Regions from separate parts of the Ruegeria sp. SATB045 genome, predicted to be linked through region 3. Evidence: riboswitches for the same ligand, from Rfam matches in the RefSeq annotation. Region 3 holds a riboswitch; each other region holds the start of a gene.

Region 1 (7,506 bases), on a different contig from region 3:
TCGATCCCCGGCTCGGCGTCCAGCAGGTTCAGCGCGGCCAGTTCGGCCAGCAGGGATTGATGATTCGTCTCGGACACACCCCGCAGCTGCAGGTTAGCGCGGTTGGTCAGGTCGATGGTGCCATTGCCGAAGCGTTCCGCCAGATCGCACAGACCCATGGCCTGCGTTGCATCCAGACGGGCCAGTCGCGGCCGCACCCGGACCACCAGCCCATCGCCCGACATCATCGGACGGTGCGCACCGGGACACCAGCCCTGGACGATGGGAGCGCTCATCCCAGCTCCTCCAGATCGGCGCGAATCGAGTTGCGGCGTGTGTTCCAAAGCCCCGCCTCAAGCAAGGCGCGGAACCGGTCCTGCATGGCCTGATGGGCCTTCGGGTTGACCTCGGCCAGAAAAGCGTCGACGTCTTCGTTGCCCAACGTGGCATCGTGGTAAAGGTCGAACAGATGCGGCGCGACTGTGCCAGATAGATGCGCGAATGAGGCCATATGATCCAGCGTCGCGGCGATCTCGGCTGCGCCCCGGAACCCGTGGCGTTGCATCCCGGCGATCCAACCCGGATTGGCGGCGCGGGCGTGGACCACGCGGCTGATCTCTTCGGGCAGGGTCCGCGCGCGCGGGGTGTCGGGGTTGGTGTTGTCCAGATGATAGAGCTGCGCTGTGCCGCCGGTGATCTTTTTGGCGGCGGCAAATCCGGCCTCATGCGTGGCGTAATCATTGGCCAGTAGCAGGTCGGTCTCGGTCAGATCCTGCAGGTGGACGAAACTGTCGGCATTGGCGACGCGCTGGGTGATGCCGTCCTTGTCCTGCGCGATGTGCTCGCCCTCCAACGCGTAAGAGCTGGCATCCAGCCATGCTTCACCCGCCTGCGCGCGCGCCTCGTCGGTGTAGACTTCCGACAATTGCGTCATGTTCACGCCATAGCTGCCGGGGGCAGGACCATAGACGCGAGCAACGGGTTCCTGACCGGCATAGGGGTTCCAGTCGGCCGCCTCATCGCGCGCCGACAAGGCCCGGATCGCCTGACCGTACAGCGCCGAGAGCGTCGGGAACACGTCGCGGAACAGGCCCGAAACACGCAGCGTTACATCCAAACGTGGGCGGCTGAGATCGGTGATCGGCAGAACCTCAATGCCCGAGACCCGCTCGGACCCTTTGTCCCAGACCGGTTTGACGCCCAGCAGGTGCAGCGCCATGGCGAATTCCTCACCCGCCGTGCGCATGGTGGCCGAGCCCCAGAGGTCGACAATCAGGCCCTTGGGATAATCGCCTTCCTCTTGCAGATGCCGCCGCACCAGTTCTTCGGCCAGTTTCACCCCTTGCGTATAGGCAGCGCGCGTGGGCACGGATCGCGGGTCGGTGGTATAAAGGTTCCGTCCCGTCGGCAGCACGTCCGAGCGGCCACGATAGGGCGAGCCGGACGGCCCGGCCTCAATCCGCTTTCCGGCCAGCGCATCAATCAATGCGCGGTGTTCAGACTGGGCCGAGGGCGCGGGGTCGAAATTGCCCGTGACCTCGGGCACCCGGCCAAAGATGTGCAGCCCGTCGCCGAACTGGCTTTCCTTGATGTCGCAGACAAAGCGGTCGATGCGGGTGATCGCCTCGGCGGTGCAGGTGGCCTGATCCAGACCCAGATCGCTCTCCAGCCCGATGGCCTGTGCCTCGTCGCGGATATCCTCTTGCAGTCGGTCGCGGCGCTTGGGGTCCAGACCATCGGCGTTCGAGAACTCGTCCAGCAGGGACTCCAGCCGTACCATCCGATCCGGTGTACCGCTTTCTTTCAAAGCGGGCGGGATGTGGCCCAGTGTGACGGCTCCGATCCGACGCTTGGCTTGCGCGGCCTCGCCGGGGTCATTGACGATGAAAGGGTAGATCACCGGCAGATCGCGGATAAGCGCTTCGGGCCAGCAATCGGCTGAGAGCGCGACGGATTTGCCGGGCAGCCATTCCAACGTGCCATGGGCACCGATATGGATCAGCGCGTCGGTGCGCAGGCTTTTGCGCAGCCAGAGGTAGAAGGCGACATAGCTGTGGCGCGGGGTGCGTGACAGGTCGTGATAGTCGTCATCGCGCAGCTCGGGCGCGCCGCGCTCGGGTTGCAGTGCGACCAGAACTTTGCTCCGGCGCAGCGCGGTGAAGTGGAAGGCACCATCCGCGAAAGCGGGATCACTCTCGGGCGCACCCCAGACGGTTTGCAGGTCGGTGCGTAGCTGTTCGGGTAGGTCGGCCAGCGCGGCCTGATAGTCGGCAAGGGGCCATGCAATCCGCGCGTCAAACAGTGCGTCAGAAATTGGCTCGGCGGGGGCGGTGTCATAGCCTTCGGCCTGTAGGTCGGACAGCATTGCCTCGGCCGAGGCCAGCGCGTCCAGACCGACCGCATGGGCCATCTGCCAGTCTTTGCCGGGATAGGTGGACAGAACCAGCGCGGGCACCTGATCGGATTTGGGTTTGTCTTGCAAGTTCAGCCAGCCGGTAACACGGTCAAGGATGGCCTCGATCCGTTCCTCCTCGGCCCGGTGGGCAAAGCGGGAATATTCCAGATGCTGGTCGCGCTTGCCCGGCTCCTTGAACGAGGCGATGCCTGCTGAAATCCGCCCGTCCACCTCGGGCAGCACCACATGCATGGCGAGGTCGGCGGGCGAGAGACCGCGTTCCGCTTCGGCCCAGGCTTTGCGGCGCGAGGTGGCCAGTGCGACTTGGAAGACGGGTACATTGGCGGCGTCCAAGGGCGAGGTGCCAGATGCGCTTTTACCCGAGAAGGAGGTGGCGTTGATGATCGCGGATGGGGTCAACGCGGTGACGGTGTTGCGCAGCCAGTCCGCAGCTGCCGGGGTCTTTAGCGAAGGGGCGAAGAGCCCCACGGCTTCAAATCCACGTGCGCGCAGACTGCGGATTAGGGCGGCCACGGGGGCGGTGTCGGCGGATGTCAGATAAGCGCGGTAGAAGGTGACGAGGATGCGTTTCGCATCCCCGGAAAACGCCTGTTCCGCCGGGATCACGCCGCGGTCCGGGCACCATGCGCCGCAGTCGGGCAAGGACTTGGCGCCCATCACCGGGCCCGCATACAGACCGGCTGCCAATGCCATCTGCGCCAAAGCGGCTTGTGCTGCAACCTCGCCACCGGTGTCGCAAAGATGCGCCAAGCGGCGCAGGGTGGAGACGGGCAGGGTCGAATAGTCATCCAGCCGCGTATCCTCGCGCCCGTCGGCGGGCAGCACGGCCACAGCAATCCCTTTGGTCTGCGCAAGCGATAGAACCTGCTGCAGTCCGTAGGACCAATAGGGCACCCCGCCGATTAGTCGGATCAGGATGCCCTTGGAGCCCTCCAACGTCTGCTCGACATAGGTATCCACCGAGAGGGGATGTTTCAGTGCCGTCAGATTGGCCAGCCGTAGGGTCGGCATCCGGCCCTCGGGCCCTCCGCCGCGATGCCAGCCTGCCGCGAAAGCACCAAGGTCGCTGTCTGAGAACGACAGCACCACCAAATCCGCCGGGCTCTGGCCCAGATCGGTTGGGGTTTCGGATTCCTCTAACCCGTGGCTTTCGCGGAAGACGACGTGCATGGTTTACTCGGCAGCCTCGGTGACGCCCACGAGGATGTCGCGGATTTCAGCCTCTTTGATGTCGTCATGCTCGGCAATCACCACCAGGCGCGAACGGCGCTCTTCGCCGGGCTGCCACGGACGGTCATACTGGTGACGCACCCGCGCGCCGACGGCCTGAACCAGCAGGCGCATTGGCTTGCCCTGAACAGCGGCATAGCCCTTGACGCGCAGGATGTTCAGCTCGGTGGCCAGACGTTCGATCTTGGCAACTAGGTCCACCGGGTCGGTTTGTTCCGGCAGTTCGACGATGATGCTTTCGAAATCGTCATGTTCATGATCGTGATGACCGTCATGATGCGAAGGCCGCGCCTCCATGTCATCCTCGGCGGCAGCCTCAAGACCCAGCACGACGCGCACGTCCACAACGCCTTCGGCCACTTCGACGACCGGCAGAGGGCGCGGGGCCTCTGCGGCGATGATCTCTTTGGCTTTGGCGACACCTTCGGGGCCGGCCAGATCAGGCTTGGTCAGCAGGATGATGTCGGCGCAGGAGATCTGATCCTCGAACACCTCGGACAGAGGCGTTTCGTGGTCGATGGAGTCGTCGGCCAGACGCTGGGCATCCACCGCCGCGACATTCGGGGCAAAGCGACCGGCGGCAACGGCCTCGGCGTCGGCCAGCGCGATCACGCCGTCAACGGTGATCTTGGATCGGATATCGGGCCAGTCGAACGCTTTCAGCAGCGGCTTGGGCAGCGCCAGACCGGAGGTTTCGATCAGGATATGCTCGGGGCGCGGCTCCAGCGCCATCAGCGCCTCGATCGTGGGGATGAAATCATCGGCCACGGTGCAGCAGATACAGCCATTGGCCAGTTCCATGATGTTCTCGGCCGGGCAATCGGGGATGGCGCAGGATTTCAGGATATCGCCGTCCACGCCGACATCGCCAAACTCGTTGACCACAACGGCCAGACGCTTGCCCTGCGGGTTCTGCATCAGGTGTCGCACCAGCGTGGTCTTGCCCGAACCCAAAAAGCCGGTGATCACAGTAACGGGGAGTTTTTCCAAAGTGGACATGTCAGGCTCCAATCGGGGGAATGCGCGAGGCGCAGTTTTTGCGGAAATGTTCGGGGCGCTCGCGCCATTTGACCAGACCGTCTTCGGTGGCCAGATACTTGGTGGCACCGTCTACGATCACGTCGACATGATCGACTTCGTTCAGGTTCTCATAGACAAAGGTCCAGCGTTCCGGCCCGCCGCGCAGCACGATGGAACAGCCCTGATCGCAATTCGACAGGCATTCAACAGCCTTCAGCGCCACGCCCTCGGGCAGTTCAGCCTGTTCCAATGCCTTGTGCAGCAACGTGCCTGGGCGTTGGGCGTCATCTTCAATGGGTAGGCCGCGGCGGCAGGTGGTGCAAACCAGCAGCTCGACCGGAGCGGTTTCGGTCATGTCTCTCATCCCCCTAAATCCTCATCGTGGGGGACGGGGTTTCATGCGGGTCGTGCGTGACCCGGCACCGGAACACCCCGTCCGGTTTCAATCGCGGGTGCTGGCAGGTCTCCCGGCTTGCGGATTTCAGGGCGGTTGCCCTGTCGGATGACCCGCCTTCCCGGCCTTGCTGGCCAGTGGCTTGGGCACCCTCTCCGGTCACGGTCGCGGGGGCGGCTGCGTTTGACGGATGACCCGCTGACGCATTCCCTTTTCATCCATCTGCAGATGGACACCAACGGATCGGACATGCGGCACCGGGCAGGCCCTTGTCAAGCGAGTCGCAAACATCTTTCGCACCTCGGGTTAAAAGCGACCTGACAGCGTCGCTGGGCGGCATGACTTTGGGTGGGGCGGCATGGTGCCATGAACAAAACGACGCCAAAAAAGGAGGTGTATCGCATGAAGGTGGGCTTTATCGGCTTGGGCAATGTGGGCGGCAAACTGTCAGGGTCTTTGCTGCGCAACGGGATCGAACTGACGGTACATGATTTGAACTCTGACCTCGTCGACGGCTTCGTGTCACAGGGGGCCAAGGCCGCCGAAAGCCCGGCCCAGCTGATGCGCGATTGCGACGCGGTTATTACCTGCCTGCCATCACCTGCCGCATCGGACGCGGTGATGCAGGAGATGCTGCCTGAGGTCAGCCCCGGCAAAATCTGGATGGAGATGTCCACCACTGATGAAGCTGAAGTCAAGCGATTGGGCGCCCAGGTGATCGAACGTGGCGGCGCAGCGGTAGACTGTCCTGTATCGGGTGGCTGTCATCGCGCCGCGACGGGCAATATCTCGATCTTCGCGGGCTGCGACCGGGCCACATTCGAGCGCATACTGCCCTTTCTGACCACCATGGGCCGACGGGTTCTGCATACCGGTGACCTAGGTACCGCTTCGGTGTTGAAAGTGCTGACCAATTACCTCGCCACCGCCAACCTGATCACCTGCGCAGAAGCACTTGTGACCGCCAAAGCCGCCGGGATGGATCTGAACACCACATACGAGGCAATCAAGATCTCATCCGGGACATCCTTCGTGCATGAAACCGAAAGCCAAGTCATTCTGAACGGCTCGCGGGACATTTCGTTCACGATGGATTTGGTGAAAAAGGACATTGGCCTGTTTCAGGATGTGGCGGACCGGGCGGGGGTGCCGCTCGAGATCAACCCGGTGATGATGCGTATCTTTGACGACGGCATCGCCCGCTATGGCGACCGAGAGTTATCACCTAATATTATCAAGCGGTTGGAAGAGGCCACCGGGCTGGATATCACGGCCCCCGGCTTCCCGTCCGAAATGGAAGACTACGAGCCGGAAGCGTCCGGATACGAGGTTATTCCTCAGGGACGTCGGGCCGAATGACGCAATTGCACTGCGCGAAAACGCTTTGCCCGGCTTGGAAAAGAGGCGGCGAGTGTTGGGCTCGCTGCCACTTTTTCAGGCCACTGAACTACCTGAACCACCTGGGCAACAGTCAATTTGTGTGCGGATAAACCTAAGTATCGTCAATAGACAAACCCTAGGAAAACCTGTTCAGATACTAAGTGCCAATCATGTCGCAAGTTACGAGCTTGCACTCCCGCGAGCCGCCCGTTTTCCGTAGATCCGGTACTGCCCGCTTGGTTCATGCCTATGCGTTCAGTAGGATTTCGCCTGCTTACTTCGCGACTACAAGGTCGTGCAAGCATGTATGCCAAGTTGCTTTTTTCCAGTCGCACATCGAAAAACGCTTGTGTCTTAGTGAAAGTCAGCGTCCTTTTTTCAGATCAAAGACCGTATTTGTGACTTTCGCTTGAAAGCGGTAAGCCTAACATCAATCGGCGCACGCCAACGCGCGCAGCGTTGCCCTGAGTTCAATGGCGCACTCGGCTATCCAGATTGTCACTTATGGTTTTTAATCCATCCCGGAGGACGTGGGCGTTGCAGAGGGCAACCCAGTAGTTTTCGCTAAAGCAGCGATATTTTTACAGATGTTCGCTTTTGTTCTATGGACGGAGGGATTGGCCACCGGGAGTAATAAACGCCATGTCTTGAGAGGGTTAGATAGGATGACAATTTCATCGTAGGTGTGTCCCACTTTGTGTCACACCCGAGCACCACAGGGCTAAGTCAATGATTTAGAATAAAATGGAGGCGAGTACCGGAATCGAACCGGTGTACACGGATTTGCAATCCAGAAAGAACGGTCGCAAAAACAACGGCTTATGGGTGCAAAACACCTCCTGACAAAAAGTGAACAAAAAGCGAAAGTTTCAACGCTGTTTGCGTGCCAGAATGCTCACAAAATCGTTTCTAACCTTGGGATAATTCGATGAGTTGGGCGGTTGCAAATGAATGCGCCGAGCGCCGCTTTGGCAGCGCCGCGCGCAAGCAGATCATCATGTTTCTGGCCGACAAGGCGAGCGATGATGGCTCGGGCATCTGGTGCTCCAAGGGGACGATCCAGCGCCACACAGAGCTCAGCGAGAGC
Region 2 (7,506 bases), on a different contig from region 3:
GCTGGGCTTGTTACGTGCGCTGGCCGAGGATGGTCTGACCGTTCAACCCTTCAAAAGCGGACCGGATTATATCGACCCAGCCTTTCACCGGGCGGCGGCGGGGCGGGCCTCGTTCAATCTGGACAGCTGGGCCATGGGTGAGCCTCTATTGGACGCGATTTCAGCGCAGGCTGAGGGCGCGGATATTGTGGTCGCCGAGGGTTCGATGGGGTTGTTCGACGGCGTCGCCAAGCCCGGTGAACTGGGTCATGGGTCCAGTGCGGAAACCGCGTTACGGATGGGCTGGCCGGTGGTGCTGGTGCTGGATGTGGGCGGTCAGGCGCAATCGGCGGCGGCGACGGCTTTGGGGTTCAAGATGTATAACCCCGATCTGCCCTTTGCGGGCGTGATTCTGAACCGCTGCGCCAGCCCCCGGCACGAGCGGTTGACGCGGTTGGGAATGGAACGCGCGGGCCTGCCGGTTCTGGGCGTGCTGCCCCGTCGTGGAGACCTGGCCCTGCCCGAGCGGCATCTGGGCCTGATCCAGGCGGTTGAACATCCCGATCTGGAAAGCGCAATTGTGGGCTATGCCGCGTTTCTGCGCGAACATGTCGATCTTGAGGCGATCAAGCGGGCGGCGTCCTCAGGCCCGAGTGGGCCATCGTCCGCCGCGCTGCCGCGGCCCCCGGCGCAACGGATCGCGCTGGCCCGTGATTCTGCGTTTTCGTTTACCTATCCGCATTTGTTGGAAGGCTGGCGCGCGGCTGGGGCCGAGGTGTTGCCGTTCTCGCCCTTGGCCAATGAAGCCCCAGCGGCGGATGCCGATCTGGTTTGGTTGCCGGGTGGATATCCCGAGTTGCATGCAGGCACTCTGGCCGCTGCATCAGTCTTTCAGGAGGGGCTACGGAAACATGCGCGGACCAAGCCCGTTCATGGAGAGTGCGGGGGGTACATGGCGCTGGGACAGGCTCTGATCGATAAAGAGGGTATTTCGCATCAGATGGCGGGGTTGTTGGGGCTGGTGACGTCCTATGAAAAGCGCAAGTTCAATCTGGGCTATCGCCGCGCCGAACTGCTGGCCCCGATGCCCGGCTTTGCCGTAGGCACGGGCCTGCGGGGGCATGAGTTCCACTATTCCTCGATCATCGAGCAACCTGACGCGCCTTTGGCCCGTGTGTTTGACGCAGAAGGGGCCGAAGGGCCGCAGACCGGATCGGTGCGTGGCAACGTGACCGGCACGTTCTTTCACCTGATCGCGGAGGCCTCAGCATGAGTGGGTTTGTTTCGTTCATTGGCTCAGGCCCCGGCGACCCGGAGCTGTTGACGCTGAAGGCTGTGGACCGGATGCAGAAGGCGGATGCGGTGCTGTTTGATGACCTCAGCAGCGGGCCGATCCTGACCCATGCGCGCGACGATGCCGATCTGGTAGGCGTGGGCAAACGGGCGGGCCGCCCCTCGCCCAAGCAGGACCATGTCAGCCGGTTGCTGGTGGATTACGCCCTGACCGGGCAGCGGGTCGTGCGGTTGAAATCCGGCGATGGCGGCATGTTCGGGCGTCTGGAAGAAGAACTGGTGGCCCTGCGCGCGGCTGGGATCGATTACGAGATCATACCCGGCATCCCCTCGGCCGTGGCGGCAGCGGCGGCGGCGGGCATCCCGCTGACCCGCAGGCTGACCGCGCGGCGAGTACAGTTTGTCACTGGTCATGATGTCAGCGGCAAATTGCCCGAGGACCTGAACCTGCCCGCTTTGGCCGACCCGGATGCGACCACCGTCGTCTTCATGGGCAAGCGGACTTTTCCTCTGCTGGTCGAAACGCTGAACGCCCACGGTCTGCCGCTGGAGACGCCAGCACTAATGGCCGAATCCGTCTCGACCCCCGAACAAAAGCTGCATCGCAGTACTGTAGGCGCGCTGTCCGAAAAACTGGCGGACGAGATAGGCACCGCCCCGGCGCTGATCCTTTATGGCCCGCTGGCAGAGTTTGACGATGTTTGACCTGACCTTGATCGGCATCGGCACCGGGAACCCTGACCACGTGACCTTTCAGGGCGCGCAGGCGATCCGCTCGGCGGACCTGATCCTGATCCCCCGCAAGGGCGAGAATAAGGCCGATCTGGCCGGGCTGCGCGAAAAGGTCATTGCGCAGGTGACCGACACGCCGCCGCAGATCGCCTATTTCGACATCCCCAAGCGCCGCTCGGAAGACGGGTATCTGCGCGGGGTGGACGAATGGCACGACGCGATTGCGCTGCGCTGGCGCGAGGCGATTGCCGCCCATCCCGGCGCACTGCACGTGGCGCTGCTGATCTGGGGCGATCCGTCGCTATACGACAGCTCACTGCGAATCGCGGCGCGGTTGGACCCTCAACCGACGACGCGGGTGATCCCTGGCATTACAGCGCTACAGGCGTTGACGGCGGCCCACGCGATTCCGATCAACGATCTGGGTGCCCCCTACATCGTGACCACGGGGCGGCGGATTCGCGACGAAGGGTGGCCGGACGGTGCATCAAACGTGGCGGTCATGTTGGATGGTGAGTGCTCGTTCCAACATCTTCAGATGGCAGATTATGACATCTGGTGGGGGGCTTATGTGGGCATGACTGAAGAAATCCTGATCAACGGCCCTCTGATCGATGTTGCACAGTCGATTCTGGACACCCGAGCGACTGCGCGCGCTGATCATGGGTGGATCATGGATATTTATCTTCTCAAAAAGCGCGTGATCTGACCTAAAACGTCGCAAATGGCGATTGCGCGACAGCAGATGTAACGGCTAAATGAACCTGTCTGGTCCTGTCGGCAATACCGGCAAGCTAAGAGGGAATGTGGTGAGACCGCGCGCGATCGAATCCACAGCCGCCCCCGCGACTGTAAGCGGTGAGCCCTGTTCAACCAGCCACTCCTGAGTTTCAGGGGGAAGGCGAACAGAGGCATCGACCCGCGAGCCAGGAGACCTGCCAGGCACGAATGAAAACACCAACCGTCGGGTGCGACGGTAAAGGAGAACTAAAAATGGCAACTCAAGCAACAACCGCTTCGACCTCACGCGTTGGTATCCTGCCGGTTATGTTCGCTGTGGTTCTGGGCCTTGGTGTCATCACGCTGACCGGCCACGTTCAGGCCGCGGCCCTGCATGACGCAGCCCACGATGTGCGCCACGCGACCGGCTTCCCCTGCCACTAAACCCATGTTAAGCCGTATCCTGACCAGCGCCTTGTTCGCTGGTGCTGCAGCGGGGCTGATTGCCGCCTTGCTGCAGTTGGTCTTTGTGCAACCTGTGTTGCTGCACGCGGAACTGTATGAATCAGGCGAATTGGTCCATTTCGGCGGTGACGTCGTAAGTGCTCACCCCGAGCTGCCGGGAATGTTCTCGGACCTGTTCCGCGATGCGCTAAGCGTCATTTTCACGATGCTTACCTATACCGGTTATGCGCTGATGATGATTGCGCTGATGTCCGTGGCTGAGGGCAACGGCCACAAGATTGACGGGCGCACCGGCGTTTTGTGGGGGCTTGCGGGGTTCATTGCCGTGCACCTCGCACCCGGATTCTCGCTCGCGCCAGAAGTGCCCGGCGTGGCAGCAGCCGATGTCGCTGCGCGTCAGATCTGGTGGTTTGCGACCGTCGCCGCAGCAGGTGTTGCCATGTGGCTGATTGCCTTTGGCGGCACCCTGATCAGCTATGTGATCGCAGCCGCCCTGCTGTTGGCCCCACATCTGATCGGCGCGCCCGAGCCGGACGTGTTTACCGGCCCCGTTCCGACCGAGATCGGCGCGCTGTTTGCCGCACGCGCCTTTGGCATCGGACTGGTAGCCTGGGTTTTGGTCGGGGCATTCGCCGGATACTTCTGGCGACATGAAAGCCAGCGTGCCGAAGCTGCGGCCTGACCAGCACGCTTATGAACACGCCGAGACCAGCTCGGCGTGTTTCTACTACCATCAAGGAACATAAAATGGCACGCTCACTTGCCCTGTTTGCAATCGGCATAGTTTTTGGCAGTGGTGCAGGATTTGTGGTTGCGGCTGCAAATGGCGTCACTTTCGACGGCCATGACCATGGCGATCCCGCACATCACAGTTCGTCTCACGCCGAGGCAGCCGCACACGATCATTCGACTGCCATCAACCTGCCTGCTGGCGCTGATGCTCCGGGGCTTGAGATCGCTCTTACGCCCGATCCTATGGCGGGCTGGAACCTGCATGTCATGCCGCAGAACTTTCGGTTCTCACCACAAAATGCCTCAAAGACCGATGTCGACGGCGAGGGGCATGCACATGTCTACGTAAATGGAGAGAAACTGGCCCGGCTGTACGGTAACTGGATGCATATCGACCATCTGCCGCAGGGCGAGGTCGAAGTCTCGGTCTCTCTGAACGCAAACAGCCACAGCCCGCTGATGGTCGACAACATCCCCGTCAGCGCGGCGGTCACACTACAGGTCGACTAAAGCGCCGGGATACGCGCCCGCAAACACATCCGGAGCCGCCCGCAAGGCCGGGCGTCTTCGATCCAGCCTTTGGGGCTTTCCAGATAGGTCCGGCAGGTCGCCACGATATCATCGGCGTCCGAAGCGACATCGACCCCTGAAAACACATATGACGCCCCGCCATCGGCCTGCAGCGCGATGGCCACGGGTTCAGAGCATCCGCTGAAACAGGCGTGCTGATCGACCGAAACCCTTCCCTCAATCCCCGCGCGGGTCAGGGCGAATTCGACAGCTTTGACCTCAGCCCCGCAATCGCGGGCACCGGCACAGGACGAACATATCAACAGGCGCATCTGATCCAATTCGGACCTCATCGGGTGGCATTTGCCTGTTTCTGGGGGTTTCCGGCCACAGGCGCAATCGGGAAAACGCACAAGATTGTGAGTGCGCCCTGTCCCGCTTTCTGGCATCACAGTCTCAACCCCGTAACAGGAGGCCCCGATGAAAGCCCTTTGGACTGCGATAGCCCTGATAGCGACCCCTGCTTTGGCAGAAGAGCCCCTTTCGGGCTGGGCCAGCTATGCAACCGACAAAAGTTATGACGCGTTGGTTGCCGACACCAAGGATGCCATCAAGGCCAATGGTCTGATCGTGGTCACGCAGGCAGGCCCGACCAAGGCCGCCGCATCGCGCGGGATCACCATCCCCGGCAATCGGGTTATCGGGGCCTTCAACAACGACTACGCCGTGCGCGTGCTGGAAACCTCGGTGAACGCGATGATCGAGGCACCGATCCGCTTTTATGTCACCGAGAATGAGGACGGCACCGCCACCCTGTCCTACAAGACTCCCAGTTTTGTCTTCGCGCCCTACGTTTCTGAGGGCGGAGCCCCCTTACGTGAGATCTCCGAGGAACTAGATGGCAAGTTTCAAGCTGTCGCTGAAACAGCAGTCAAATAGTCACACTGGCGTGATCCGCCTTGCGTCTGGGGCCGTCCTCCGCAATCTGCTGTGAAACAGTTTTTCGGAGCATGACTTATGCAAGACCTCTCGCCCCGCGCAGCGGACCTTCTGGCCCAACGTTTGTACGAGGCCGGATGTCGCCACGCCTTTGGAATGCCCGGTGGTGAGGTTCTGACCCTTGTCGATGCGCTGGAACAGGCCGGGATCACCTTTCATCTGACCAAGCATGAAAACGCCGCCGGTTTCATGGCCGAGGCCGTGCATCACCGCGATGGCGCGCCCGCCATTCTGGTCGCCACCCTTGGCCCCGGTGCGATGAACGGGATCAACGTGGTCGCCAATGCTTTGCAAGACCGTGTGCCCATGATCGTTCTGACCGGATGCGTCGATGCCGATGAAGCGCTGACCTACACCCATCAGGTGATGGATCACGCGCAGGTCTATCGCTCGATCACCAAAGGGACGTTTACACTGACCGCCAAAGGCGCAGACATTATTGCCGATAAGGCGGTTACGTTGGCCAATCAGCCGCGCCCCGGTCCCGTGCATATCGACGTGCCGATCTCGGTCGCGGATACCCGCGTGTCGGGCGTGAAACCGCGCCGCCGCGCCAAGATTGCCTCTGTATCCCCTGCGGGCGACTGCGTCGAGAAAGCCCGCCGATGGGTGTCGCAGGCCGAACGGCCCATCGCAATTGTCGGGCTGGATGTTCTCTATGACGACTCGCGCAACGTGGTGCAGGCATTTCTGGAGCATTTCGACATCCCCTTCGTGACGACATACAAGGCCAAGGGCGTCGTGCCTGAGGATCATCCTCTGTGCCTAGGTGGCGCGGGCCTTTCGCCGCTGGCTGACAAACATCTGGTTCCGCTGGTCGAACAGGCCGATTTGGTGCTGTGTCTGGGCTATGACCCGATCGAAATGCGCCCCGGCTGGCGTGAGATCTGGGACCCAGCGAAAAAGCGCGTGATCGACGTCTCGGCTGTGCCCAATGACCACTACATGCATCAGGCGGGGCTGAATTTGGTGGCCCATACCGGCGAGACGCTGGAGGCCATCGCCAAAGGCACCCCGTCGCGCAAGACATGGCTGGGTGGCGAACCCTCGCAAGTCAAAGCCGCTTTGGCGCAGGCGTTTCCCACGGATGACGACTGGGGGCCCGCGGCGGTTATCGCTGAAACCCGCGCTGCCCTGCCCGCCAACACTCTGGCGACCGCCGACAGCGGCGCGCATCGCATCCTGCTGAGCCAAATGTGGGATTGCTCTGAGGAACGCGGGCTGATCCAGTCCTCGGCCCTGTGCACCATGGGCTGCGCGGTCCCGATGGCGATTGGTCTGAAACTGGCCGAACCCGACCGCCCGGTAATCAGTTTCTCGGGCGATGCAGGGTTCCTGATGGTCGCCGGAGAGCTGTCGACCGCTGCCGAGATGGGGGGAAACCCAATCTTTCTGGTCTTTGTTGATGCCAGCCTTGCGCTGATTGAGCTGAAACAGCGCCAGCGCCAGATGGGCAACACAGGCGTAGATTTCGACCGCCACGACTTTGCCGCCATGGGTCGCGCGTTCGGCGGTAACGGCCACACGGTGCGCAACCGCGAGGAACTGCGCGAGGCGCTGGATGCGGCGGTCAAGGCCGATTGCTTTACCGTCATCGCAGCCGAGATCGACCGTGGAGGTTATGATGGCCGGATCTGAAGGGCCGCTGAAAGGCGTCAAAGTTTTGGACCTGTCCCGTATTCTGGCAGGACCGACCTGCACGCAATTGCTGGGCGATCTGGGCGCCAATGTGATCAAGATCGAAAACCCCGCAACCGGCGGCGATGACACGCGCCAGTGGGGTCCTCCGTATGTGACTGACGCTGATGGCAATGCATCTGATCTGAGCGCCTACTTCATGTCGGCCAACCGTAACAAGAAATCAGTGGCAATCGACATCACAACAGCCGAGGGTCAGGCGGACATCCGACGTCTCGCCTCGCATGCCGATATCCTGATCGAGAATTTCAAACCCGGCGGGTTGGCGAAGTACGGGCTGGACTATGCAACCCTGTCGCAGGAATTTCCCAGCCTCGTTTATTGCTCGATCTCAGGCTACGGACAGGACGGACCAAACGGTTCGAAGCCCGGATATGA
Region 3 (7,506 bases):
ACACGGCAAGCCCAGCCAGGATGAGCTTTTCCGGTGCACTGGTTCGCAGCCCGTGGACAAGAGCCAGCACAATGCCCGAGGCCACGAGACCCCCACAAAATGCTGCTATCGGCAAAGTCCAGAACCCCAGTATGTCACCAGTCACCGTAATGACGAACACCGCCCCCGCCGCCGCACCAGAGGAAAGACCGAACAGGAACGGGTCGGCCAGATCGTTTCGGGTAGTCGTTTGCAGCACAACTCCAACAACTCCGAGGCCAGCGCCGATCACGGCGGCAAAAAGCGCGCGGGGCAGGCGCAGGTCGAAGACGATACGGTGAAGGGGTGACATGTCTCCCTCGACCAAACCAGCGCCGAGCATAATAGCTGAGACCGTATCGGACAGAGGAATGGATGTGGTTCCGTATATTGTCGAAACCAGAAGAAGGGCGGCCAGAATGACCACCCCGATCAAAAGTGTCAGCCCCAGACGGCCCAAATCAGTTCAGGCCCGTGCGCATGGCTGCTGCCAATTTTGCGATGGCCTGAATGTTTGCCGGCCCAGGGGTCAATTCTTCGTACCGCAAACCGATCCAGCGCTCGTTTTTGACCGCGTCGGTTTGTGACATAACAGGGTGTTCTTGCAGAAACCTGAACGTATCCGCCGCTCCGTTTCCGGTTTGATAATCCAACAGCACTAAAAATTCAGGGTTCGCGGCTGCCACGGTTTCCCATGACGTGCGACCCCAGCTTGTGTCCATATCACGGGTAACATTGAGACCACCCGCCGCTGCTATCATTGCGTTGGGGATTGCGTATTTCCCAGCAGTGAACGGAGCGTCCGCCGGGCCATCCAACAGAAACACTCGAGGTTTCGGTAAGTCTGCGGTTTTTGCCTCGATTGCGGTCAGTTCATCCTTCCAACCAGATACAAGTGCTTCGGCCTTGTCTTCGACATGCATGACTTTGCCCAGCCGCAGAATGTCGTCAAACAAAAGGTCCATGCTGGCCTCGGGGCGGTCTTTATGCAGATGAACGCAGCTTTCAGTCAGGATCATGGTTTTGATCCCGAACGGGGCAAGTGTTTCTGGCGTTACATCACCACCGGGACGCATTCCATAGTACCAGCCGGCGAAGAACAGATCGGGTTCTACCGCGACAATATTTTCCACCGAGGGATATTTCGGTGCCAGTTCGGGGATATCTCCACGTAGCGTGTCGAATTCAGGACTGGTTTTGTACCAGCCGGTGATGCCCGTGAGGCCGACGATTTTGTCTTGCAGACCCAGCGCAAAGGCCATGTCGGTCATGTTCATGTCATGTACGACCAACCGTTCGGGTTGGGTTTCAAACACCAACGGTTCACCACAATTGTCTACGGTCACTTCATGCGCAGCAACACCGCCCGCCATGGCCATAACCAGAGCCACGGACAAGATATGTTTCATTTTGGAAATCTCCTGGAGGGTTGGGAAACAGTGGTTTTTCGTATGTCCAGCGCGGGGATCATCCGACCGTCGTGCTGAAAGAACAAGTAGTCGACGCCGAACGTGTCGCGCACATGTTGAGTCGTCAGGACCTCGGAAACAGGGCCAAACCCGGTCAGCCGGGTAGATTTCATCAACGCAACATGGGTGGCGAATTCGGGGATCATGACAATGTCATGGACAATCATTATGACGGTTATCCCCAGTCCAGCGACCAGCGACAACATCCGCCCTTTGGCGTCGGGATCCAAATGGTTCGTCGGCTCGTCCAAAAACAGAAGAGTAGGGTTCTGTGCCAGCGCACGCGCGATATGGGCGCGCTGACGTTCGCCACCCGACAACACTGCCATGCGCTTGTCGGCAAGCTCCAAAAGGCCGGTCAGGTCCAGAATTCGCGTCAAGTCGTTTGCGTGATCTTCAGAGGAGCGGTCCGAGCGAATTGGAATTTGCCCAAGTGCCACATAGTCACGCAGATGCAAGCGCCCATCGGGATATTCCTGCTGACTGACGACGGCAATTTTTCGGGCGCGCTCCGTCGCTGACAGTGTCTTCAAGCTCTGCTCTTGCACCAGAACGTCGCCTTCGGACAGAGCTTCAGCGCCACAAAGTAAGTTCAGCAGAGTGGTTTTGCCAGCGCCATTCGGACCGGCAATGGCCAGAACCGACCCCTCTTCAAGGTCGAACGAGATGTCTTGCAACAGAACGTCACCGTGAAAAGAATAGTAGGCTACACCACGCGCCTGCAGGAAGGGTCTGGTCATCATCGAGCTCCTCGAACAGCCAACGCCGGCATGCGCGCCAATGTCTTGGTTATCAGAGGCGCCGGCCTGTCTGTGGCCTTTGTCCAACCAGTTGCGCTGCCCAGGTATTGCGCGGCGAATTGGGCAAGAGCATTCAGCTCTTGCTCGGTGCCGATATCACCAAACAGGTATTGGGCTTTTCCTAGGGCCTGAAATCCGACAGTGACCGGGTGATCGCATCCAGCCATACAGTCTACTGTGCGCACTGCGAAACCCGCAGGCAATTCAGGGCACAAGGCATCCGCAATGTGCTGCGCTGCCTCCAAACCCTGACAGGTCGCGCAGATCAGAACAAAATGATCAGTGGGCTCGGCCATCAAGCGTCTGTTCCACGGCCGCTGGGGCCGTACTGAAACGCGGTCGCGCATAAAGGCGTACGAGGTACCATCAAGCCTCCTTCCAGGACGCCCCGCCCCGGGTTGGTTTCGGTTGCGATGGCAGGTCTCCTGACTTGCGGGTCGAGGCTTGGCCACCCTTCCCGACATTATTCATGTCAGTGGGATATTGGCTTCGCTCACCGCCTACAGTTGCGGGGGCAGTTACGGACTTGGCACTTAAACCTCACCGTATTCCCTTTTCACCGCTGGAGCATGCCCCAGGGAACCATCAAATGCGTCACTGCCCGAGATCAGATCGCCGGTCAACACAAATCACCGGAGGTTGCGCAGGAATGTAGTTTTGAAAATATGTTTCCCTTCAAGAAAATTGCAGGCGATAACGACGAAGCGAAAGGCGTTAAGGATAGGTTGGTGAAAGCATCAAACGATAGGTCCAAACCTCAGTTTTCTCAGGATCCCCACAAGGTCAGGGACCCCGGTGAAAAGAACCTCGAAACGGCGATCGGTCGTGAAATCCGCGCGTTGAGGTTGCAGCAGGGCGTGACAATTGCGGAATTGTCGGGGCTGACCGGGTTATCCATCAGTATGCTGTCAAAAATCGAAAACGGCTACACATCGCCTTCATTGACGACGCTACAATCGCTGGCCAATGCTCTGAGCACACCGATCACTGCATTTTTCCGCAGATATGAAGAAACCCGAAACGCAACCCACACCAAAGCGGGAAAGGGCGTTGAAACAGAGAGAGCCGGGACACGCGCAGGCCATCAATACAGCCTTTTGGGTCATATGGGGTCTAATGCCAGTGGTGTTGTGGTCGAACCCTATCTGATCACGCTGACGGAAGAGTCCGACACTTTCCCGACGTTCCAGCATGACGGGATTGAAATGCTCTACATGCTTGAAGGCGAAGTCGATTACAGACACGGCGATCAAATTTACCTGCTGGAGCCGGGTGATACGTTGTTCTTTGATGCGGACGCACCGCATGGACCCGAGGTGCTGCGCAAACTGCCAGCCCGCTACCTGTCGATCATCTCATATCCGCAGACGCGTTAGTCACGATTCGGCGATTGATAAACCGCTGCTGAGGTTTTGCGGGGTTGCTCTCCGTGATTTTTGAATGCGGGGGAAATAGATAGCCGAAAATATTCCCCTTATGAATATTAATTTCCCTTTGTTGATAACCTGAAGTTCAGGTGTTAGCGTCTGCCCAACTCAACACAGGAGAAGCTGACACATGTGTGGAATTGTCGGCCTTTTTTTGAAGGACAAAACGCTCGAGCCTCAATTGGGCGCGATGCTGACAGATATGCTGATCACAATGACAGATCGCGGCCCGGACAGCGCCGGGATCGCGATTTATGGACCTGTCGGAGATCAGGCGAAGCTCACCGTGCAATCCGACAATCCGGACGCGGATTTTCAGACTTTGGCCGAAGATTTGGCCGACGTCTTGACCAGCCCCGTCAGCTTGGGCCGCAATGACACTCATGCGGTTCTGAGCGTGGCCAACGACAAAGTCAGCGCTGCGCGGCAGGCCCTGAGGGAATTGCGCCCTGGCCTGCGGATCATGTCCGACGGCGATGCGATCGAGATCTATAAAGAGGTTGGATTGCCTCGGGAGGTGGCGGAGCGGTTCCAATTGACCTTGATGTCCGGCAGCCACGGGATCGGCCATACACGCATGGCCACTGAATCCGCCGTTACCACGGAAGGGGCGCATCCGTTCAACACCGGCGCAGATCAATGTCTGGTGCATAACGGGTCGCTGTCCAACCACAACGCCCTGCGCCGCAAACTGATGCGCGAGGGCGTGCGGATCGAATCCATGAACGATACCGAGGTCGGCGCGGCCTATCTGACATGGAAAATGCAAAACGGGGCCACTCTGGGTGAGGCGCTGGAAAGCAGCCTTGAGGATCTCGACGGGTTCTTTACCTTTGTGGTCGGCACCAAGGATGGGTTCGGCGTGGTTCGCGACCCCATCGCCTGCAAACCGGCGGTAATGGCCGAGACCGATCAATATGTGGCCTTTGGCAGCGAGTATCGCGCCTTGGTCAACCTGCCGGGAATCGAGGATGCCCGCGTCTGGGAACCCGAACCCGCAACCGTCTATTTCTGGAGCCACTAAAATGCAGAGCTATGATGTTGCCGAACAGGGCCTGCGCGGGCTGAACGCCGCCCTTCAGGCCCAAAGCACCGAGACAAACCAGACCCAGTGGCAGGTTCAGAACCCCAAGGGCAGCCATGCCATCGCTGTCGGTCTGGATGCCCCGATTGAGGTCACGGTCAAGGGTTCGACCGGCTATTACTGCGCGGGGATGAACCAGCAGGCGACCGTTCGGGTCGAAGGCTCTGTTGGGCCGGGCGTGGCCGAGAACATGATGTCGGGCACTGTGATCGTTGAAGGCGATGCCAGTCAATATGCCGGGGCCACGGGCCATGGCGGGTTGTTGGTGATCAAGGGCAATGCCAGCTCGCGCTGCGGGATTTCCATGAAGGGGATCGACATCGTGGTGCATGGCAATATCGGCCATATGTCCGCCTTCATGGCGCAGGCGGGTACGCTGGTGGTTTGCGGGGATGCGGGCGATGCGTTGGGGGACTCCTTGTACGAGGCGCGGCTGTTCGTGCGCGGCTCGGTCAAAAGTCTGGGTGCTGATTGCGTCGAGAAAGAGATGCGTCCCGAACATCTGACCCTGTTGCAAGACCTGCTGGAGCGCGCGGGCGCGGATGCCAAGCCGGAAGAGTTCAAACGCTATGGCTCGGCTCGGCAGCTTTACAATTTCGATGTCGACAACGCGGCAGAATACTGAGGAAGACGGTTATGGACGATCACACACCACGCACGATGCCGATACAGTCTGAAACGTTTTCAAACCCGGTCAACGCGGAAATCCGGCGGGCGGCGGCAACGGGCATCTATGACATTCGCGGCGGCGGCGCGAAACGCAAAGTACCGCATTTCGACGACCTGTTGTTTCTGGGGGCCTCGGTCAGCCGCTATCCTCTGGAGGGCTATCGCGAACGCTGTGACACCTCAGTCACGCTGGGCACGCGCTTTGCCAAGAACCCGATACAGCTGGATATTCCGATCACCATCGCAGGCATGAGTTTCGGCGCGTTGTCCGGCCCCGCGAAAGAGGCGCTGGGTCGCGGAGCGTCAGCTGCGGGTACGTCGACCACCACCGGTGACGGCGGTATGACACCCGAGGAACGCGGTCATTCCTCGAAACTGGTCTATCAGTATCTGCCTTCGCGCTATGGCATGAACCCTGACGACCTGCGCAAGGCCGACGCGATCGAGATCGTGGTGGGGCAGGGCGCCAAACCCGGCGGCGGCGGGATGCTGCTAGGCCAAAAGATCAGCGACCGCGTGGCCGAGATGCGCACGCTACCCAAAGGGATCGACCAGCGCTCGGCCTGTCGGCACCCGGATTGGACGGGCCCGGATGACCTTGAGATCAAAATCCTCGAACTGCGCGAAATCACCGGCTGGCAGGTGCCGATCTACGTGAAGGTCGGCGCGACGCGGCCCTATTACGACACGGCGCTGGCGGTGAAAGCCGGGGCTGATGTGGTGGTGATGGACGGGATGCAGGGCGGCACCGCGGCCACGCAGGATGTCTTCATCGAACATGTGGGTATCCCGACGCTGGCCTGTATCCGCCCCGCCGTGCAGGCATTGCAAGATCTGGGTGTGCATCGCGAGGTGCAACTGGTGATCTCGGGCGGTATTCGCAATGGCGCGGATGTGGCCAAGGCGATGGCTTTGGGCGCGGATGCGGTGGCCATCGGCACGGCGGCTTTGATCGCGCTGGGGGACAATGACCCGAAATGGGAGGCCGAGTATCAGAAGCTGGGCACCACCACCGGGGCCTATGACGATTGGCACGAAGGCCGCGATCCGGCGGGTATCACCACGCAAGACCCGGAACTGGCGGCGCGCCTTGACCCGGTCGAGGCCGGGCGGCGTCTGCGCAACTACCTCAAGGTCATGACGCTTGAGGCGCAGACCATCGCGCGCGCCTGCGGCCACAACGACCTGCACAATCTGGAGCCCGAAGACCTGTGTGCTCTGACGATGGAGGCCGCCGCCATGGCGCGCGTGCCTCTGGCGGGGACAGACTGGTATCCGGGCAAGCCGGGGTTCTGAGACAAGCGGGCGCGACCCTGACCGGGGCCGCGCCTTTTCTTTTGGGTTCAACAGGGAAAGGAAAGCCGACCATGACGACAGATCTGGCTGCTTTCGCCAAGGAAAAAGGCGTCAAATACTTCATGATCTCGTTCACCGATCTGTTCGGTGGACAACGGGCCAAACTGGTCCCTGCACAAGCCATCGCCGAGATGCAGATCGAAGGCGCAGGCTTTGCCGGGTTCGCCACTTATCTGGACATGACCCCGGCGCACCCTGACATGTTGGCGGTGCCCGATCCGTCCTCGGTCATTCAGCTGCCTTGGAAGCCCGAAGTTGCGTGGGTTGCAGCAGACTGTGTGATGGAGGGTGAAGACGTGGCCCAAGCCCCGCGCAACGTTCTGCGTCGTCTGATCGACGAGGCCGCCGCCGAAGGGCTGCATGTCAAAACCGGGGTCGAGGCCGAGTTCTTTCTGCTGACCCCCGATGGAGAACAGATCAGCGATCCGTTCGATACCGCCGCCAAGCCCTGCTATGACCAGCAGGCGGTGATGCGCCGTTATGACGTGGTGCGCGAGATTTGCGACTATATGCTGGATCTGGGCTGGGGCCCGTATCAAAACGACCACGAGGACGCCAATGGCCAGTTCGAGATGAACTGGGAATTCGACGATGTTCTGCGCACCGCAGACAAGCATTCGTTCTTCAAGTTCATGACCAAATCCGTGGCCGAAAAACATGGGTTTCGCGCCACCTTCATGCCC
Region 4 (7,506 bases), on a different contig from region 3:
CTGTCCTGACCTCTTAACCTGCAATTTAGGCCTGATATCGTTCGCTAGATCTCCTTGCGCGCCCGCAGCGCTGCCGTGATCGTTCCGTCATCCAGATAATCCAACTCGCCACCAATCGGCACACCCTGAGCGAGTGAGGTCAGGCGCACCTGACCGTCTAGCTGGTCGGCGATGTAATGGGCTGTGGTCTGGCCATCGACTGTGGCGTTCAGGGCGAGGATGACCTCGGTGATCCCTTCTGCAGTGACTCGATCTTTGAGGCGCGGGATGCGCAGTTCGTCCGGGCCGACGCCGTCCAGTGCCGAGAGTGTCCCACCCAGCACGTGATAGCGGCCTTTGAACACGCCTGCGCGTTCCATCGCCCAGAGGTCGGCGACGTCTTCTACTACGCACAGCTCTCCGGTGGCGCGGGCCTCGGCGTTGCAGATGTCACAGATGTCCGTGGTGCCCACGTTGCCGCAGTTCAAGCATTCGCGGGCGGTGATGGCGACCTGCTGCATGGCGTCCGACAGGGGTGTCAGCAGCAGCGCACGTTTGCGGATCAGGTGCAGCACCGCGCGACGGGCCGAGCGGGGCCCAAGCCCCGGCAGTTTGGCCATCAGGTCGATCAGATTGTCGATGTCGCTGTTCGAACTCAACGCATGTGCTCCTGCAAGAGGGCCGGGTTTGCGGGCCCGGCCTTTGGATCGTCAGGAGTGTGTATCAGAACGGCAGCTTGATGTCTGCGGGCAGACCCATGCTTTCGGTCAGCTTGGCCATCTCGGCCTGCGCGCGTTCGGCGGCTTTGGTCTGCGCGTCCTTGATAGCGGCGAGGATCAGGTCTTCTACGACCTCTTTGTCGTCGCCGTTGAAGATCGAGGGGTCGATGTCCAGACCTTTGAGTTCTCCCTTGGCGGTGGCAGTGGCTTTGACCAGTCCAGCACCGGATTCGCCGACAACCATCAGAATGTTGAGTTCTTCCTGCATGTCGGTCATCTTGGTCTGCAGATCCTGCGCGGATTTCATCATCTTGGCCATATCGCCCAGACCGCCGAGTCCTTTAAGCATTACGTTTTCTCCTGCTAATCGGTTTGTCGCCTAGATACGGACAGCGCCCGTGCGGCACAAGGGGGCAGTGCCCTCCCGCCCGTCGTCGTGGTCTTTTGCTAGACCTCTCCTCCCGTTGGGCCCGGCAGAGCGCGGGCAACGCCCGCGCTCTGCCGGGCCCAAGGTCGCTCAGGGGTATCGGCGTCAGCCGATGGCCCGTGGCGGGCGCGGGAGGGTTAGTCCTCCTCGAACGGGTCCCATTCGTCTTCGACCTCGGGCAGGGCTTCGGTTTCGACCTTGGCGGCGCGTTCTTCGGGGGTTTCGATGCGTTTGATCTTGGCTTTGGGGAATTGAGCCAGCACCGCCTGCACCAGCGGGTGCTGTTCGGCCTCGGCCTTTAACGCCAGATCGGCGGCATCTCGGATTTCGGCGATGGTTGCCGCCTCACCGTTGGCCACAATGGTCACCGCCCAGCGGTTGCCGGTCCAGCGTTGTAGTGCGGTACCCATGCGGGCGGCCAGATCGGTTGGGGCTGAATCTGTTGGCGTGAACTCGATCCGACCGGGTTGGTAAGACACCAACCGGACGCCGTTTTCGACCTCAACCAGCAGTTTCACATCCCGGTTGGTACGGATCAGTTCGACCACATGTTCAAAACTCGGGTAGCGGGCCAATGCCGTTTGCACATCCTGCGCCAGTGCGGCCGTGGGCGCTCCGGCCCCGCCGCGTATGGGCGGCGCATAAGTGGAGGCCACCGGGGCCTGCGCGGCGTGTGATGATGCGGTCATTCCGCCGCCGGGCCCGCCGTTTGGCGGTGGGGGAGGCGCGTCTTGCAACCGTTTGATCAGTTCTTCTGGGCTGGGCAGGTCAGACACATGGGTCAGGCGGATCACGGCCATCTCGGCGGCCATCATGGCGTTGGGCGCGGCTGAGACTTCCTCGAGCGCTTTCAACAACATCTGCCACATGCGGGTCAGGACCCGCATCGGCAGGGCCTCGGCCATTTCCTGACCCCGCGCGCGTTCATCTGGGGGCACAGTCGGGTCTTCAGCGGCATCCGGCGTGATCTTTACCACCGACACCCAATGAGTGATCTCGGCCAGATCGCGCAGCACGGCCAGCGGGTCGGCGCCTTCGGCATATTGTGCGCCAAGTTCGGTCAGCGCCCCGGCGGCATCGCCACGCAGGATCATGTCCATCAGGTCCAGCACTCGGCCCCGGTCGGCCAGACCCAGCATCGCACGCACCTGATCGGCGCTGGTTTCCCCGGCGCCGTGTGAAATCGCCTGATCCAGAAGAGAGGTCGCATCGCGGGCTGAACCCTCGGCGGCGCGGGTGATTAGTGCCATCGCGTCTTCGGCGATCTGTGCGCCTTCGGCATCGGCGATCTTGCGCAGCAGGCCGATCATGTCCTCGGGCTCGATCCGTCGCAGGTCAAAGCGCTGACATCGGGACAGGACCGTCACCGGCACTTTGCGAATCTCGGTGGTGGCAAAGATAAACTTCACATGCTCGGGCGGTTCCTCAAGCGTCTTGAGCAGCGCGTTGAAGGCGCTGGTCGACAGCATGTGGACCTCGTCGATGATGTAAATCTTGTAGCGGGCCGAGGCCGCGCGATAGCGGACGCTGTCGATGATCTCGCGAATATCGTTCACACCGGTCCGGCTGGCGGCGTCCATCTCCATCACGTCCACATGGCGACCTTCCATGATCGCCACACAATGTTCGCACTGGCCGCAGGGTTCGGTCGTCGGTTTGCCCTCGCCATCGGGGCCGATGCAGTTCATGCCTTTGGCGATGATCCGGGCCGTGGTGGTTTTGCCGGTGCCGCGAATGCCGGTCATGATAAAGGCTTGCGCGATCCGATCCGCCTCGAACGCGTTTTTCAGCGTGCGTACCATGGCCTCCTGCCCGACCAGATCGGCAAAGGTTTCAGGGCGGTATTTACGGGCAAGAACCTGATAGGCGGGGCTGGGCGTGTCGGTCATATCTGCTCTGTCGGATTCGGGTTCCGACGCAGCCTAGAGACCCCCGCCGCCCGCGTCCACCGCCGCCTTGGGGGAAATTCGGTTTGCAGGTCAGTTTGCACAGCATAGAAGCTATGTGAAAAGGAGGCCGGGGATGGAGCCATTTGCAATTCACGTGGTCGAGGTCGGGGCCGGTCATTTCGCGCTGTCGCCGCTGCCGGGGCGCGCGGGGGAGTATGCGCGGGATTTGGATATCATTCGCCGCTGGCGGCCCGATCTTGTGATTTCGATGACCACAAGCTCCGAGATGGAGCAGACCGGAGCGGGAAAACTGGGAGATGACCTGCACGCCGAGGGCATAACCTGGACGCACCTGCCGATTGAAGATTTTGGCGCGCCGTCGCCGGACACCGAGGCCGCGTGGCCCCGGATCAGCCAGTCTGCCGCGCATATTCTGGCGCGTGGAGGGCGGGTGCTGGTGCATTGCCGGGGCGGGTGCGGGCGGTCGGGCATGATCGCCCTGCGGCTTATGGTCGAACAGGGCATCGCGTCCGACGCGGCGTTGCGCCGCCTGCGCGCCGTGCGGCCCTGTGCGGTTGAAACCGACGGGCAGATGCGTTGGGCAACCTGCGCGCCGGACTGAGTTACAACGCCAGATGCTGCTGGGGCTGTGCTGGTTGCGCCGGGGCCAGCTCTGACACTTCAAGCATGGCACAGGGCGGCACTTGTAACTGGCCGGCCGGACGGGCCGCAGCATCGGGGCCGAACAGCATATCCGCATAACCATCCAACGCGTCGAGCGAGGCGTCCGTGCTGGTGCCGCAGAAGATGCGAATCTGATCTTTCTGGGCGCGGAATCGGGCGATGCAGCCCTGTGGGCAATGGCCCAGCTCTCCGCTGCCGTCCAACGCGAAGTCATCCGACGTGGCAGGCACTGCGGATTCCATCGCCTGCACAATAGCCCGTGCCATCTGCGCCAGAGCCGGGCAGGTCTTGCCGGTTTTCTGACATAGGGTTGCACTGAATTGGTGCGTTTTTGTCTTCCAGATCATAATGCGCCCTCCGCGCGGGGAACGGGGCGTAGATCAGGTGTGACAGCGCGCTGACAATCCCGCCCGGACACCCCGCCCGAGTTACAGTTTTGCTTTGATGGCAGGTCTCCTGACTTGCGGGTCATAGCGTTGCCGACCTTCCCAGCCTTGCGGGCCAGTGGTATTTCGGCATTGCTCACCGCTTACAGTTGCGGGGGCAGTCGCGGCATTGGATCGTTCCGGCATGACCGGGCAGAACCGCACCGTGTTCCCTTTTCATCTTGTCCCGACACGGGACAAGAACCATCACGCCATCGCTAGCGGTTGAGCGGGCTTTGAGTCAAGCGGGCGCGCGCGCAAAGTGGACGTTTGGTCATCTTGATGCGCCCTTGACTCAGCCCGGCCAAAAAAGTGGGGATAAGGGGTGAACCGAACAGTTCAGATCAGGTGAGCAACGCTATGCTGGATGATACACCCCCCGTCCTGACTGAGGATTTTCGGTTTTCTGCCGGTTCGGCAATGCTGTCGGCGCGCCTGTACCGGCCCGTGACCGATCCCAAAGTCGCTGTGGTTGTACATGGTGCGACCGGTGTCCCGAGGGATTACTATCAGCATTTCGCGCATTGGCTGGCAGCGGATCAGGGGATCGCTTGCCTGACCTACGACTATCGTGACTTTGGCCACTCACTGACCGGACTACTGCAGGAATCGCGGGTAAAGATGGCGGATTGGGCGCTGACCGACATGCCTGCCGCCAGAGCGGAAATGCGCCAACGTTACCCACACGCAGAACACTGGAGCATAGGGCACTCGGTCGGAGGGATGTTGGGGCCAATACAACCTGATATCGACCATATAGATCGCATGATCTGTGTGTGTTCGGGGCTGGTGACAATCAGTGATCACCCTTGGCCTTATCGCGCGCTGGCGTCCTTGTTCTGGTATGGACATGTTCCGCTGGCGGTAAAAACTGTTGGATACCTGCCAGGCAAAGCAGTGGGATTTGGGGCCGACCTGCCTGCATCGGTTTACTGGCAGTGGCGCAAGTGGTGCACGGCACCCCAAAATTATCTGCCAGAAATCGGAAAAACGCTACCTGCCGCAACCTGGGCAGAGAAAGGCAAACCGGTCGATCTGTTCACTTTCGAGGACGACCAGATGGTTCCGCCCGAAGCCGTTTGGCGGTTGGCAGATCTGTACGGCTCCAGCGCTCGGCGTCATGTACTGTCACCGCAGGAATTCGGACTTAAGGACATTGGCCATATCGGCGCGTTCGCGCGTCGTAACGCGTCCCTATGGCCGCGCTTGATCGCATAAGTGCTGCGTGCCTAAACCGGTCAAAACTGTCGGGGATGAAGTGAGAGGTTGGACATCGACCCAAGCGGGGCTCGTTGTGGCTGCTTCCTTCCGGACCTGACCAGGTTGGCGAGGCGCTCGCCCGCGCCAACCTCTCAACGGTGGATATAGGCATTTGGTTCATGCTTGGCAACCCGTCAGAGGGAGAGCTGAATATTCAGAAAACCTTTCGCATCCGGACCGATGACTTTGGCGCGGTAGCGTGCCAGTTCTTCCAGGTGTTGGTCAGCGGCCGCTCCGGTTTTCACAAGCGCATGGGCACCGGGTATGGGTGACAACCGAAAAGGCTGGAGTGCCTCTTCCAAAGGGTCCATCGGTAAGACGCCCGACAGGTAATCCCGTACAATAGGTTGAATCGGAAGGACCGGCAGAGGAATTCGGGTCGCGTTTTCGGCAAACGGGAAATTCCCGCCTCCGTTGGCGCGATAGTTGTTCAACGCGACAACAAAGCGCTGATCTGCGTCGATAGGGCGGCCGTTGAATCGCAATTCGCGAACCCGATGGCTGTTGGGATGAAGTATTGCGCCACCTGCGTCGAACCGCGCCGGAGATGCTAGATCTAGTGCGTAAGTTAGCCCGTGCAGCACGTCAAAATTATGTCCGGCGCGATTCGTATCCACAAGGTCCGATTGTTCACCCGGGCGCATCTGGTTCAGCACGCCAGCGGACATTTCCAGCCAATCCTTGATTTCAGTGCCCGAGACAATGACGGCCTGCATCTCGTTCGGAAACACGTTCAGGTCGGCAACATGGCGCGTACATATCTGCCCGGGTGGGATATCGGTGAAAAACCGAGGTCCTGCACGACCGCCGAATTTTGACGGTGCAACTGCCGACAAAACGGGTAGCCCTGCATAGGCAGTTCCCTGCATATGCTGCCGCAATGCTGCAGCTTGCGCGGCAGCCACAAGCGCCAGACCGCGATCCCAGGCGCAAAAGCTGAAATAGCTGTGCAGATGATGCGACGTGTGTCCAACGGGCGTGTTGCACTGCGCGCGAGTTTCGCGGTGCGCCTTGGCAAAAATCCGCGACAGTTCGGGGTCTTCCGGAACCTCAGCGCCAACAAAGTCGGGTGCGATTGCCTTCAGGTGTGAACGGTGCGTTTCTACCTGCCATTTTCCGTCGTCACCAAGTTTCATCGTCAGGTCAATCACACCAAGATGCGACCCAGCGCTGCCCGGCATGACAGCCGGCTTGCCGTGCACTTGACCTTTGGCACTGTCCACGAACGCAAACCTTTCATGCGACGCGCCCGGCAAAGTCAGATGTGAATGTCCCGCTATGATCGCATCGATCGGTCCGATGGCCGCAAGGGGAATCACGGCGTTTTCCAAATTCGGCTCCGGTTGGGCGGTGCCGATCCCGGAATGCGCCAGCGCGATTACAAGATCGCACCCAGCGGCCTTCAGCTCTTGCGAAACGTGTCGTGCCGTGGACAGGATATCGTCGATGCGGACCTTTTGCTCTAGACGGTGCGCTTCCCAGTTCGCAGTTTGCGGCGGCAGGGCTGAAAAAACGCCGATTTTGATCGGATATTCGCGGCCTCCGGCTTTCATGGTTCGGCTTAGCACTGCCTGCCTGCTCCAAGCACCGGGGCGGTCCAACCGGTGCGCGTTGCTGCATAAGACAGGGCAGGGGGATTGGCGCAAGATACGGTCCAGAACCTGCAACCCGAAGCCGAAATCATGGTTTCCCAATCCGATGGCATCGTAATCCAGCGCTTCGAAAGCCTCCATCAGAGGATGACGGGTTTTGGTTTGTGTTACGGCCCATTCCCCAATAGGCGTTCCCTGTAGTGAATCCCCGTTATCCAGCAAGATGGTCAGGGCATCTTTGACCTCGGTTCGAGCTTGGCGGATCAGTGTGGCTGTGCGGGTAAACCCAATCATGGGTTCCGGCGCATCCCGATAATAGTCAAACCCGGTCACATTCATATGCAGATCCGAGGTTCCCAAAATCCTGATCGTTGCGCTTAGAGAGGAAGGGGGATGTTGCAATACTCTACTTTTAGACGTTTTTGGTTAACCTATTTCAACAAAAAGAGTATTTGACGCAAGTTTCAAGGCAGAGTTTGAGTTGATCACATTATCTCCTCAATTTCCCACGAGGGAGAAATGTCGTTGCAA

What was found. A riboswitch is a leader RNA that binds a small molecule or an ion and turns the genes downstream of it on or off. The one in region 3 is predicted to bind cobalamin.
Region 1: another riboswitch for cobalamin. It lies ahead of AC2FNR_RS09290 (DUF1636 family protein); the one in region 3 lies ahead of AC2FNR_RS03110 (DUF1636 family protein).
Region 2: another riboswitch for cobalamin. It lies ahead of AC2FNR_RS09220 (CbtB domain-containing protein); the one in region 3 lies ahead of AC2FNR_RS03110 (DUF1636 family protein).
Region 4: another riboswitch for cobalamin. It lies ahead of AC2FNR_RS13125 (hypothetical protein); the one in region 3 lies ahead of AC2FNR_RS03110 (DUF1636 family protein).

The regions. Positions count from the first base shown of each region.
Region 1 is NZ_JBXWSR010000020.1:351,743-359,248, forward strand. It holds gene AC2FNR_RS09275 (ferredoxin-like domain-containing protein) at 1-275, opposite strand, end outside; gene cobN (cobaltochelatase subunit CobN) at 272-3,565, opposite strand; gene cobW (cobalamin biosynthesis protein CobW) at 3,569-4,624, opposite strand; gene AC2FNR_RS09290 (DUF1636 family protein) at 4,626-5,000, opposite strand; cobalamin riboswitch at 5,086-5,294, opposite strand; gene AC2FNR_RS09295 (NAD(P)-dependent oxidoreductase) at 5,406-6,398, shown strand; gene AC2FNR_RS09300 (hypothetical protein) at 7,348-7,506, shown strand, end outside.
Region 2 is NZ_JBXWSR010000020.1:338,145-345,650, reverse strand. It holds gene AC2FNR_RS09235 (cobyrinic acid a,c-diamide synthase CobB) at 1-1,252, shown strand, start outside; gene cobA (uroporphyrinogen-III C-methyltransferase) at 1,249-1,977, shown strand; gene cobF (precorrin-6A synthase (deacetylating)) at 1,970-2,713, shown strand; cobalamin riboswitch at 2,757-2,961, shown strand; gene AC2FNR_RS09220 (CbtB domain-containing protein) at 2,998-3,168, shown strand; gene AC2FNR_RS09215 (CbtA family protein) at 3,173-3,871, shown strand; gene AC2FNR_RS09210 (hypothetical protein) at 3,937-4,431, shown strand; gene AC2FNR_RS09205 (DUF1636 family protein) at 4,428-4,784, opposite strand; gene AC2FNR_RS09200 (DUF302 domain-containing protein) at 4,912-5,370, shown strand; gene AC2FNR_RS09195 (thiamine pyrophosphate-binding protein) at 5,449-7,068, shown strand; gene AC2FNR_RS09190 (CaiB/BaiF CoA transferase family protein) at 7,055-7,506, shown strand, end outside.
Region 3 is NZ_JBXWSR010000012.1:250,921-258,426, reverse strand. It holds gene AC2FNR_RS03125 (FecCD family ABC transporter permease) at 1-478, opposite strand, end outside; gene AC2FNR_RS03120 (ABC transporter substrate-binding protein) at 480-1,427, opposite strand; gene AC2FNR_RS03115 (ABC transporter ATP-binding protein) at 1,424-2,227, opposite strand; gene AC2FNR_RS03110 (DUF1636 family protein) at 2,227-2,583, opposite strand; cobalamin riboswitch at 2,686-2,889, opposite strand; gene AC2FNR_RS03105 (helix-turn-helix domain-containing protein) at 3,016-3,663, shown strand; gene AC2FNR_RS03100 (class II glutamine amidotransferase) at 3,845-4,738, shown strand; gene AC2FNR_RS03095 (protein GlxC) at 4,740-5,423, shown strand; gene AC2FNR_RS03090 (FMN-binding glutamate synthase family protein) at 5,435-6,763, shown strand; gene glnT (type III glutamate--ammonia ligase) at 6,835-7,506, shown strand, end outside.
Region 4 is NZ_JBXWSR010000024.1:46,781-54,286, reverse strand. It holds gene AC2FNR_RS13150 (FkbM family methyltransferase) at 1-9, shown strand, start outside; gene recR (recombination mediator RecR) at 45-638, opposite strand; gene AC2FNR_RS13140 (YbaB/EbfC family nucleoid-associated protein) at 703-1,047, opposite strand; gene AC2FNR_RS13135 (DNA polymerase III subunit gamma/tau) at 1,263-3,014, opposite strand; gene AC2FNR_RS13130 (protein-tyrosine phosphatase family protein) at 3,148-3,636, shown strand; gene AC2FNR_RS13125 (hypothetical protein) at 3,638-4,045, opposite strand; cobalamin riboswitch at 4,128-4,347, opposite strand; gene AC2FNR_RS13120 (alpha/beta hydrolase family protein) at 4,484-5,341, shown strand; RNA gene ffs (signal recognition particle sRNA small type) at 5,380-5,478, opposite strand; gene AC2FNR_RS13110 (bifunctional 2',3'-cyclic-nucleotide 2'-phosphodiesterase/3'-nucleotidase) at 5,518-7,377, opposite strand.